Regions from separate parts of the Streptomyces sp. A01 genome, predicted to be linked through region 1. Evidence: riboswitches for the same ligand, from Rfam matches in the RefSeq annotation. Region 1 holds a riboswitch; the other holds the start of a gene.

Region 1 (5,339 bases):
TGCTGGACGACGCCGGCATCGCCATCCCCGACGAGCAGGAAGACGAGGTCGAGAAGTTCCGCGAGTTCCTTGACCAGATCTCTCCGGAAGACTTCGACACGAACAGCCAGTGAGCCGCTGGCAGCAGCGATGTCGGACATCGCTGACACGGCATTCGAGAAGCCCTTCCCGGAACAGCGTCACCAGAAACCACTCGCAGGGTGATTATCACTCGGCGTGCCGAGTGTGGCGATCGTTGACGCACCCCGAGTGACTGCCTACCGTCGTGAGGGCAGGTCAAGGACGGAGGTCGGCGTGAGAAGCACCGGCGACGGTACGGCGGCAGGCGGTCCGTATCCGCTTCACGGGGGCGCGGCCGGTCAGGCGCCTGGATACTCCGGCGCGGCACGTGCCGCGACACCCGAAGAGCCCGCGTCGGACGACGTCGGCTACCGCGGCCCTACAGCGTGCGCGGCCGCGGGGATCACCTACCGGCAGCTCGACTACTGGGCGCGCACCGGCCTGGTCGAGCCCAGCGTGCGGCCCGCCTACGGCTCGGGAAGCCAGCGGCTGTACAGCTTTCGCGATGTGGTCGTTCTCAAGATCGTCAAGCGGCTGCTCGACACCGGCGTGTCCTTGCAGAACATCAGGACAGCCGTGCAGCATCTGCGGTTGCGCGGAGTGGCGGACCTCGCGCAGATGACGCTGATGAGCGATGGCGCGACGGTCTACGAGTGCGCCTCGCCCGACGAGGTCGTGAGCCTGCTCCAGGGCGGCCAGGGAGTCTTCGGGATCGCCGTGGGCGTGGTGTGGCGGGACGTGGAGTCGGCGCTGTCCCAGCTGCAGGGGGAGCGGGTGGACACCGGCGAGACGCTGGCCCGGCACAATCCGGCCGACGAGCTCGCGCGGCGCCGCAACCGCGCTGGTTAGCGCGATTGTCAGAGGCGTACGGCACCATCTCTGAGTGTGAGAGGTGCGCCGACGATCCTGCATCTGGACATGGACGCCTTCTTCGCCGCGGCGGAGCAGGCGGCCAAGCCCAGCCTGCGCGGGAAGCCGGTGATCGTCGGCGGCCTCGGGCCACGCGGCGTGGTGGCCACGGCGTCGTATGAGGCGCGGGTCTTCGGCGTGCACTCGGCGATGGCGATGGCGCAGGCCCGGCGGCTCTGCCCGAACGCCGCGTATCTCACGCCGCGCTTCTCGTTGTACCGCCAGGTGAGTGAAGTCGTCATGCGACTGCTGGCGGCCCTGTCGCCGCTGGTGGAGCCGCTCAGCCTCGATGAGGCCTTCGTCGATCTGGAAGCGGGCGGCGTCGAGGCGTCGTCCCGGGCCGCGCGGCAGGTCGGTGAGCGGCTGCGGCGGGAGATCGCCGCGGCGACCGGGCTGGCGGGCTCGGTGGGGCTCGCCGGCTCGAAGATGCTCGCCAAGATCGCCTCGGAGCAGGCCAAGCCCGACGGCCTTGTGCTGATCGAGCCGGGCACGGAGATGGCCCTGCTGGGCCCGATGACGGTGCGTGCCATCCCCGGTGTGGGACCGGCGACTGCGGAGGCGCTGCGGCGGGCGGGCCTCCACACGGTCGCCGAGACGGCGGCGGCGGGGGAGGCCGAGCTGGTCAGGCTCCTCGGCAAGGCACACGGCGCGTCGCTGTACGCACTGGCCAGTGGCCGCGACGACCGTCCTGTCGTCGCGGAACGGGACACCAAATCGGTGTCCGTCGAGGACACCTTCGATGTGGACCTGACCGACCGCGTCCGGGTCCAGACCGAGATCACGCGGCTCGCCGACCGGTGTGTCGAGCGGCTGCGGGCGGCGGGCAGGTCCGGGCGCACGGTCGTGATCAAGGTCCGGCGCTACGACTTCTCGACGCTCACCCGTTCGGAGACCCTGCGCGGGCCGACCGACGAGCCCTCCGTGGTGCGGGAGGCGGCCAGACGGCTGATCGACGGTGTGGAGACCACCGAGGGCGTACGGCTGCTCGGCGTCGGCGTGACCGGGCTCGCGGACTACACGCAGGAGGACCTGTTCGCGCAGGCGGCGACGGAGCGGGCTCTTGAGGAGGCCAGAGCCGGTGACACCGGCCCCCAGGAGTGGGTCAGCCCAGGGGGCCCCGACGGGGGCGCTGAGCAGCCGGTGGCGGAGCCGGCGGCCCCTGAGCGGCCCAGGAGCTGGCTGCCCGGCCACGACGTCCGCCACGCCGAGTACGGCGCCGGATGGGTCCAGGGCAGCGGCGTCGGCCGCGTGACCATACGGTTCGAGCAGCCGTGGTCGCCGCCCGGCCGGGTGCGGACCTTCCCCGTGGACGACCCGGCGCTGGCGCCCGCCGACCCGTTGCCGCTGGTGCGGCCCGCCGAGGATCAGTCATCCGGGCCCGCGACGTGGCCGAAGTCCTTATCGGGCGGCGGGGCGGGGGTGCCACCGCGATGCGCGGCGTCGAGCCCGTAGTGCCGGTAGAGCTGGACTTCCTGCTCGGGGGAGAGATGGCGGCCCACGCCGAAGTCGGGGGCGCCCTTGATCAGCGCGCGGTCGAACGGGACCCGCAGCACTTCGTCGACGACCTCGCTGGGCTCCAGGGGGACGAAGACGTCCCGGCTGAAGAGGCCGGTGCGCACCGCCGCCCACTCCGGCGTGCCGGTCGCGTCATCGAGATAGACCTCGTCCACGGTGCCGATCTTCGTGCCGCTGCGGTCGAACGCCTTCCGGCCGATCAGGTGCCGCGGATCGGTGTCGGTCTGCACGGTCCATCACCTCCTACAGGTCACGACTGCCTGTGACACCTACGTAAGGCCACATCATGCCGACTGGCCACTTGAGCGAACAGCCGGGATCGACGCTGGTAGGCTGGCCAGCGGCTGTAGACCCCATACGGGAGAGCCCTCCGCCGCAGGTGGACGGGGGCGCCGAAGGAGCAAATCCTCCCCGGAATCTCTCAGGCACACGTACCGTACGGGCGAGGTCACTCTGGAAAGCAGGGCGGGTCACGGACTGGCATCATTCCGGAGCCCCTCCTCACCGACGGTGAAAGCCGGTCCGCCGCAGCGGGCCGGTGAAGCTCTCAGGTTGAGATGACAGAGGGGGAGGCCGTCCGGGTACCAGCGCCTTGGTGCCCCCCGAAGGTCGTATGACCAGGAGGCCTCCGCAGATGACTGCACACCGCATCTCCCTCACCGAACTGGAGCGCGGCACTCCGTTCGAAGCGCGCCACATAGGACCCGACCGCGAGGCGCAAGCCAAGATGCTCGCCCAGGTCGGCTTCGGCTCCTTGGACGAGCTCACCGCGGCCGCCGTTCCGGACGTGATCAAGAGCGCCGAGGCCCTGCGGCTGCCCGGCGCCAGGAGCGAGGCGGAGGTCCTCGCGGAGCTGCGTGAGCTGGCCGACAGCAACCAGGTGCTGGCCCCGATGATCGGCCTCGGCTACTACGGCACTTTCACTCCGCCGGTGATCCTGCGGAACGTGATGGAGAACCCCGCCTGGTACACCGCGTACACGCCGTACCAGCCGGAGATCTCGCAGGGCCGCCTTGAGGCGCTGCTCAACTTCCAGACCATGGTCGCCGACCTGACCGGGCTGCCCACTTCCGGCGCCTCCCTGCTCGACGAGGGCACGGCGGCCGCCGAGGCCATGGCGCTCTCCCGGCGCGTGGGCAAGGTCAAGGAGGGCGTCTTCCTCATCGACGCCGACTGCCTGCCGCAGACCATCGCCGTCATCGAGACCCGCGCGGAGCCCACCGGGGTCGAGGTCGTGGTCGCCGACCTGTCCCAGGGCATCCCGGACGAGATCGCCGAGCGCGGCGTCTTCGGCGTCCTCCTGCAGTACCCGGGCGCGTCCGGCGCGGTCCGCGACCCGCGCGTCCTCATCGAGCGCGCGCACGAGCTGGGCGCGGTCGTCACGGTCGCCGCCGACCTGCTCGCCCTGACGCTGCTGACCTCGCCCGGCGACCTCGGCGCCGACATCGCCGTGGGCACCACCCAGCGGTTCGGCGTGCCGATGGGTTTCGGCGGTCCGCACGCGGGGTTCATGGCCGTCGGCCAGAAGTTCGCGCGCAGCCTCCCGGGCCGCCTCGTCGGCGTCTCCGTCGACGCCGACGGGAACAAGGCCTACCGGCTGGCGCTCCAGACCCGTGAGCAGCACATCCGCCGCGAGAAGGCCACCAGCAACATCTGCACCGCCCAGGTACTCCTCGCCGTCATGGCCGGGATGTACGCGGTGTACCACGGCCCGGACGGCCTCGCCGCGATCGCCCGCCGCACCCACCGCTACGCCACGGTGCTCGCCGAGGGGCTGCGGGCCGGTGGCGTGGAGCTCGCACACGACACGTACTTCGACACCCTCACCGCGCGGGTGCCGGGCCGGGCCGCCGAGATCGCGGCCGCCGCCCGCGCCGCCGGGGTGAACCTGCGCCAGGTCGACGCCGACCAGGTCGGCATCGCCTGCGACGAGACGACGGGCCGCGCCCAGCTCGCCGCCGTATGGGCCGCCTTCGGCGTGCACGCCGACATCGAGACGCTCGACGCCGGGGTCAGCGACGCGCTGCCGCAGGAACTGCTGCGCGCCGACGACTACCTCACCCACCCGGTCTTCCACCAGCACCGTTCCGAGACGGCCATGCTGCGCTACCTGCGCAAGCTCGCGGACCGCGACTACGCGCTCGACCGCGGAATGATCCCGCTGGGCTCCTGCACGATGAAGCTCAACGCGACCACCGAGATGGAGCCGGTGACGTGGCCGGAGTTCAGCGCGCTTCACCCGTTCGCCCCAGTCGGGCAGGCGCAGGGCTATCTGACGCTGATCAACGAGCTGGAGGACCGGCTCGCCGAGGTCACCGGCTACGACAAGGTGTCCCTCCAGCCGAACGCCGGCTCGCAGGGCGAGCTGGCCGGGCTGCTGGCCGTCCGGGCGTACCACCGTGCCAATGGTGATGACCAGCGTGTCGTCTGCCTGATCCCGTCCTCGGCGCACGGCACGAACGCGGCGAGCGCCGTGATGGCCGGGATGAAGGTCGTCGTCGTCAAGACCGGCGAGGACGGCGAGGTGGACGCCGACGACCTGCACTCCAAGATCGAGCAGTACGGCGACGAGCTGGCCGTCCTGATGGTCACCTACCCCTCCACGCACGGCGTCTTCGAGGAGCACATCAGCGACATCTGCGCCGCCGTGCACGACGTCGGCGGCCAGGTGTACGTGGACGGGGCCAACCTGAACGCCCTGGTCGGCGTCGCCAGGCCGGGCAAGTTCGGCGGCGACGTCTCGCACCTGAACCTGCACAAGACGTTCTGCATCCCGCACGGCGGCGGTGGCCCCGGCGTCGGCCCGGTCGGCGTGCGCGCGCACCTCGCCCCGTACCTCCCGAACCACCCGCTCC
Region 2 (5,339 bases), on a different contig from region 1:
CCAACCAGCTTACGAGCCCGTACAGGCAGCTCAGGGAAGACGTCACAGGTCACGGTCGAAGAACGGCCGCACGCGGCCCAGCATCCAGTCGGCCACCGGGTCTTGGGCGATGTCCAGCAGCACCAGTTGCACCGGCCACGGCACGGGGACCGTGCCCAGCGCGCGGCCGAGCGCGTCCAGCACGACGGCGCGTGACCGCGGATCGGGACGGTCGAGTTCGACGCCGACGAACAGCGCCGGAGGGTCACCCTCGACGCTGGCCAGCGCGCGGCGCGCGGTCCGCACGCCGGGGGTGGCGGTGAACTCCAGACCGGCGGCGGCCAGGAAGTCGACGGGCTCCTCCTGCCAGTCAGGCTCATAGAGCAGCACCCGGCCGCCCGAGGCGGCGCCCTCCCCGTAGCCCCCGGCGTGCGGGTCGAGCGCGGAGCGCCCGGCCCGGCACAGCTGGGCGACGGCGGGCGGCGGCAGCGGCACACCGATCACCCCGCCGGGGTTCACCGCGATGCCGACCTGGGGCGGCAGCCCGCGCGCGAACTCCACGGCCGGGGCGACGGTGAACGGCATATGAGCGCCGACGACCTGGAGGAACTGCTGCTCGGAGCTGAAGACGGGCACGAAGGCGGCACCGTTCAGCTCAAGGGTGGCCACATCGAGGTCGCGGCTCGCGGGCCCGCCGCCCTTGGGCAGCGGCACCCAGATATGGCTGCGGCCCAGCACCTCGACGATACGGGCGCCCGCACTCGCCTGCTCCGGCCCCGTCGCGCTCATCGACAGCGAAGCGGCCAGTACCTCTTCGAGTTCATTGCACGGGAATCCGCCGACAGCCGGGGAGGTTTCGTAACTCTCAGGGATGTTCATGTCGTCCAACCGCCATCTCGTCCGACCTGCACACGCACCCTAACGGCTGCACCGTCAAGCCCTCCTGGCGGCCGCCGCATTCTCCGATGAATCCCCAGGTGGGAGCGGTCCGGCAGGCATCCGCACGCCAGCCGTTACGCCACCCTCGGTAGCCGACGAGTTGCACACAGTGCCAGCCCTTCACACGGTGGTCGAGTACCTGTCAGCAACATGAAGGGACATCCTTCTCATGCGCATCTCCCGGAAGACCGGCGTCCTCATCTCGTCCGCCGCGGTCACCGCACTGGCTCTCGGCTCCGCGGGCACCACCGTGGCCCTGGCCATGGACGAGGCCCCCGCTCGCTCCGTCAGCGCACCCAAGCCCGCACCCGACCCGGCGACCGTGACCGCCCAGACGAAGCTGCTCGACCACACGGGCAAGCTCATCGACCCCATCACCGAGCTGGCCGAAGACGTCCTCAAGGCCAAGGACAACAAGCTCACCGACAGCGAGCTGGCCAAGCACAGCAAGGCGGTCGACAAGGCCCTGCAGGCGCTGCGCCAGAGCGCGGCGCAGAAGCCCGCCAAGCAGGCCAAGCCCGCCAAGCCCGCGAAGCAGGTCAAGCCGGCCAAGCAGGCTCAGATGGGCCGTCAGGGAGCGGGCATCTCCCACCGCGCCGCGCCGCCGGCCGGCACCATGCGGGCGCAGGCCGTCGCCGACCTGAAGGCGAAGGTGGACTCCCTGGTCAAGACCTCGGCCAAGGCCAAGCCCGCGGACCGGGTGGCCGCCGCGCAGGCCACGCTGCGGGGCACCGTGAACGTCATGACCGCCATCATCCTCAGCGGCGAGCTGCCCGCCCCCGACCTGAAGGGCCTGCCGAAGCTGCCGACGCTGCCGGGCGCCCCGATGACGCTGCCCGCGGAGGTCCACCCGCGCTGACGCGCACCAGGCGCCACGCGGACCGCACGCCGCGAGCCCCGCACGACGGCCGCTCGCCCCGCCCGGCCCGTCCCCCCGCGGCGCGGAGGAGCCCCGGTCCCCCGGAACCCCGGCGACCGGGGCTCCTCCGCGCCGTGAGACCGCGCCGGGAATCCGCGCCGCGAGACAGCGCCGTACGCGGCGGGGGCCGGAGCGCCTACTCGAAGCCGATGCCGTGCAGCTCCCGCGCCGCCGCGCGGTCGAGGAGGACCGCCGACGCGCAGCCGTCCGGCAGGCGTCCGGCTAAGGTGCCCGCGCGGAGCCGGTCGACGGCGCTGCGGTGCCTGCCGAAGGCGTAGCCGGAGACTCCGCGTCCGCGCGCCGCCTGGCCCGCCAGGGCGACTTCGGGCGGGACGTCGAGCAGCACCAGATGCAGCGCGCCGCCGCGCCGCCGCGCGGTGCGGGCGAGCCAGCGGCGGACCCAGACGAGCGTGCCGCAGTCGTGGACGACGACGCTGTCCCCGGAGCGCAGCGCCCGGTACAGCGCGGCATAGTGCGTGAGCCGGACCAGCGGCCGGTACAGCGCGTACGGCAGCCAGCCGGGCAGCCACCGGTCCCAGCGGTCCCGCGCGTCCTGGGAGTCGACGCGGCGCACCTCACCGCCGCCCGCGTCGAGGGCCGCCACCACGCGCCGGATCAGCGTGCTCTTGCCGCTGCCCGGGAGGCCGGACACGACCAGGAGGTCTCCCGCCACGTACCGCAGTTCCCGTACGTGGTCCTGGCCGCCGCCGCGAGCGGGACCGGGGCCGCCGTCCGTCCGGCGGCACTCAGACCGCTCGTCCGCGGGCTCACCGGCGAGCTCGTCAGCCAGTTCGTCAGCGAGTTCGTCAGCGCCCTCGCCGTCCGGCTCGCCGGTTCTCCCGCCGGCTCGCAGGTCGCGGACGGCGGCGCCCCGGCCCGGCCTGACCGGCTCCCCGTGACGCTGTCGCGGCCACGGAAGCCGAGCGGGAACCGGCGGCCTCGCATGCATGCCCTGCCCCTGCAACGTGATCGTCCTCCCCGAACGCGGTCACTACGGTCAGCCGGTCACTACGCCACCAGTCACAAGTCATCCAGTCACCAGTGACCAGGCGCGCGTCACCGCGTCAGTCACCGGTCCTCACGACCAGTCGTTCGCCGCGTCACTACGGCCAGTCGGTCACCACGGCCAGTCAGTCACTACGGTCCGTATCCGTTGAGTGTAAAGAAAAGGTAATGCCCCACAAGGCGGATGGAGACGCCGTCACCGGATGCGGGACAGGATGGCGGACGGGGGCCCGCCCCGAGCGGGTCCGTGTAATGATGTGCGCGCAAACTCCATACAGGCCGCTTGAACCCATGCGGGAGAGTTCCCGGACCAGCGATGATCGGTGACGATCACTCGCCCGGGGCGCCGAAGGAGCAAGTCCTCCCTTGAATCTCTCAGGCCCCGATACCGCGTGGACGAGGCAGATCTGAAAAGCGAGCCGTTCGCGCGGCTCCACCCAAGGTGCAAGCCGAACCCCGGTCAGGGGTCATGGCGAACCTCTCAGGTTCCGATGACAGATGGGGAGGATGTCCTCGTCTGCCCTGCCCACCTTGGGAGTCACCACCGATGAGCACGCTGCCCGATCCCTCGCGCCGGACCGCTCTGGACGCGACCCATCGCGCGCTCGGCGCCACCATGACCGACTTCGCGGGCTGGGACATGCCGCTGCGTTACGCGAGCGAGCGCGACGAGCACAACGCGGTGCGTACCCGCGCCGGGCTCTTCGACCTCTCCCACATGGGCGAGATCACCCTGACCGGCCCGCAGGCGGGCCAGGCGCTGGACTACGCGCTCGTCGGCAACCTCTCGGCGCTCGCCGTCGGCCGCGCCCGCTACACCATGATCTGCGACGCCCAGGGCGGCATCCTCGACGACCTGATCGTCTACCGGCTCGGTGACGAGGAGTTCATGGTCGTCGCCAACGCCTCCAACGCCCAGGTGGTGCTGGACGCGCTGACCGAGCGTGCCGCGGACTTCGACACCGCCGTACGGGACGACCGCGAGAATTACGCGCTGCTGGCCATCCAGGGCCCCGAGTCCCCCGGCATCCTGAAGTCGCTGACCGACGCCGACCTGGACGGCCTGAAGTACTACGCGGGCCTGCCCGGCACGGTCGCCGGGGTGGCCGCACTGATCGCCCGTACGGGGTACACCGGTGAGGACGGCTTCGAGCTGTTCGTCGCCCCGGGCGACGCCGAGCCGCTGTGGCAGGCCCTGACGGAGGCCGGGAAGGCCGCCGGGCTCATCCCCTGCGGGCTCTCGTGCCGTGACACCCTGCGCCTTGAGGCGGGCATGCCGCTGTACGGGCACGAGCTGACCACCTCCACGACGCCGTTCGACGCCGGTCTCGGCCGGGTCGTGAAGTTCGAGAAGACGACGAACGAGGGTGCCTTCGTCGGCCGCGAGCCGCTGGAGGCCGCGGCCGGGCGGGCCGAGCAGGCCCCGCCGCGCAAGCTGGTCGGCCTGGTCGCCGAGGGCCGCCGGGTGCCGCGCGCCGGGTTCCCGGTCGTCTCCACCGCCGACGGGTCGGTCATCGGCGAGGTCACCTCCGGTGCCCCCTCCCCCACCCTCGGCAAGCCGATCGCCATCGCGTATGTGGACGCCTCGTACGCCGCTCCCGGCACTGCGGGCGTGGCGGTGGACATCCGCGGCACGCACGAGATGTACGAAGTAGTCGCACTGCCGTTCTACAAGCGTCAGCGCTAGCCGTACGCCACGTACCGCGGCCGCCGTCCCACCGGACAGACTGGCCGCACCGCGGGTCCATCGCGCCCTTTCAGCCCCCTTTGCACGAGCACGCCACCGCATCCAGGAGAATCACGCCATGAGCAACCCCCAGCAGCTGCGCTACAGCAAGGAGCACGAGTGGCTGTCGGCCGCCGAGAACGGCGCGTCGACGGTCGGCATCACCGAGCACGCGGCCAACGCGCTCGGCGATGTCGTCTTCGTTCAGCTCCCCGAGGTCGGCGCCCAGGTCACCGCGGGTGAACCCTGCGGTGAGCTGGAGTCGACCAAGTCGGTCAGCGACCTGTACGCGCCGGTCTCCGGCGAGATCACCGAGGTCAACCAGGACGTCGTGGACGACCCGTCGCTGGTGAATTCAGCCCCCTTCGAGGGTGGCTGGCTGTTCAAGGTGAAGGTGACGGACGAGCCGGACGACCTGCTCTCAGCCGATGAGTACGTCGCCTTCACCGGCAACTGACCCAACCGCCCACGTGACCTTCACGACTGAGATCTGATCGGGATTCTGATGTCGCCTTTCAACAGTTCCCTCCATGAGTTCGACCCCGACGTCGCCGCCGCCGTCGATGCCGAGCTCCACCGCCAGCAGTCCACTCTGGAAATGATCGCGTCGGAGAACTTCGCTCCGGTCGCCGTCCTGGAGGCCCAGGGCTCGGTTCTCACCAACAAGTACGCCGAGGGCTACCCCGGCCGCCGCTACTACGGTGGTTGCGAGCACGTCGACGTCATCGAGCGCATCGCCATCGACCGTGTGAAGAAGCTCTTCGGCGCCGA

The links. Region 1 has a riboswitch for glycine ahead of gcvP (aminomethyl-transferring glycine dehydrogenase). Riboswitches for the same ligand answer to the same signal wherever they lie in the genome.
Region 2: linked by a shared signal. The riboswitch ahead of gcvT (glycine cleavage system aminomethyltransferase GcvT) and the one ahead of gcvP (aminomethyl-transferring glycine dehydrogenase) in region 1 are both predicted to bind glycine.

Annotation. Positions count from the first base shown of each region.
Region 1 covers NZ_JBWLKN010000014.1:213,590-218,928, reverse strand. The annotation lists gene AC5P1B_RS20845 (bifunctional nuclease family protein) at 1-113, shown strand, start outside; gene AC5P1B_RS20840 (MerR family transcriptional regulator) at 295-909, shown strand; gene AC5P1B_RS20835 (DNA polymerase IV) at 946-2,421, shown strand; gene AC5P1B_RS20830 (PRC-barrel domain-containing protein) at 2,334-2,714, opposite strand; glycine riboswitch at 2,833-2,931, shown strand; glycine riboswitch at 2,932-3,058, shown strand; gene gcvP (aminomethyl-transferring glycine dehydrogenase) at 3,119-5,339, shown strand, end outside.
Region 2 covers NZ_JBWLKN010000026.1:76,594-81,932, forward strand. The annotation lists gene AC5P1B_RS28375 (enhanced serine sensitivity protein SseB) at 43-858, opposite strand; gene AC5P1B_RS28380 (hypothetical protein) at 1,088-1,777, shown strand; gene AC5P1B_RS28385 (AAA family ATPase) at 1,974-2,786, opposite strand; glycine riboswitch at 3,127-3,243, shown strand; gene gcvT (glycine cleavage system aminomethyltransferase GcvT) at 3,390-4,529, shown strand; gene gcvH (glycine cleavage system protein GcvH) at 4,648-5,025, shown strand; gene glyA (serine hydroxymethyltransferase) at 5,074-5,339, shown strand, end outside.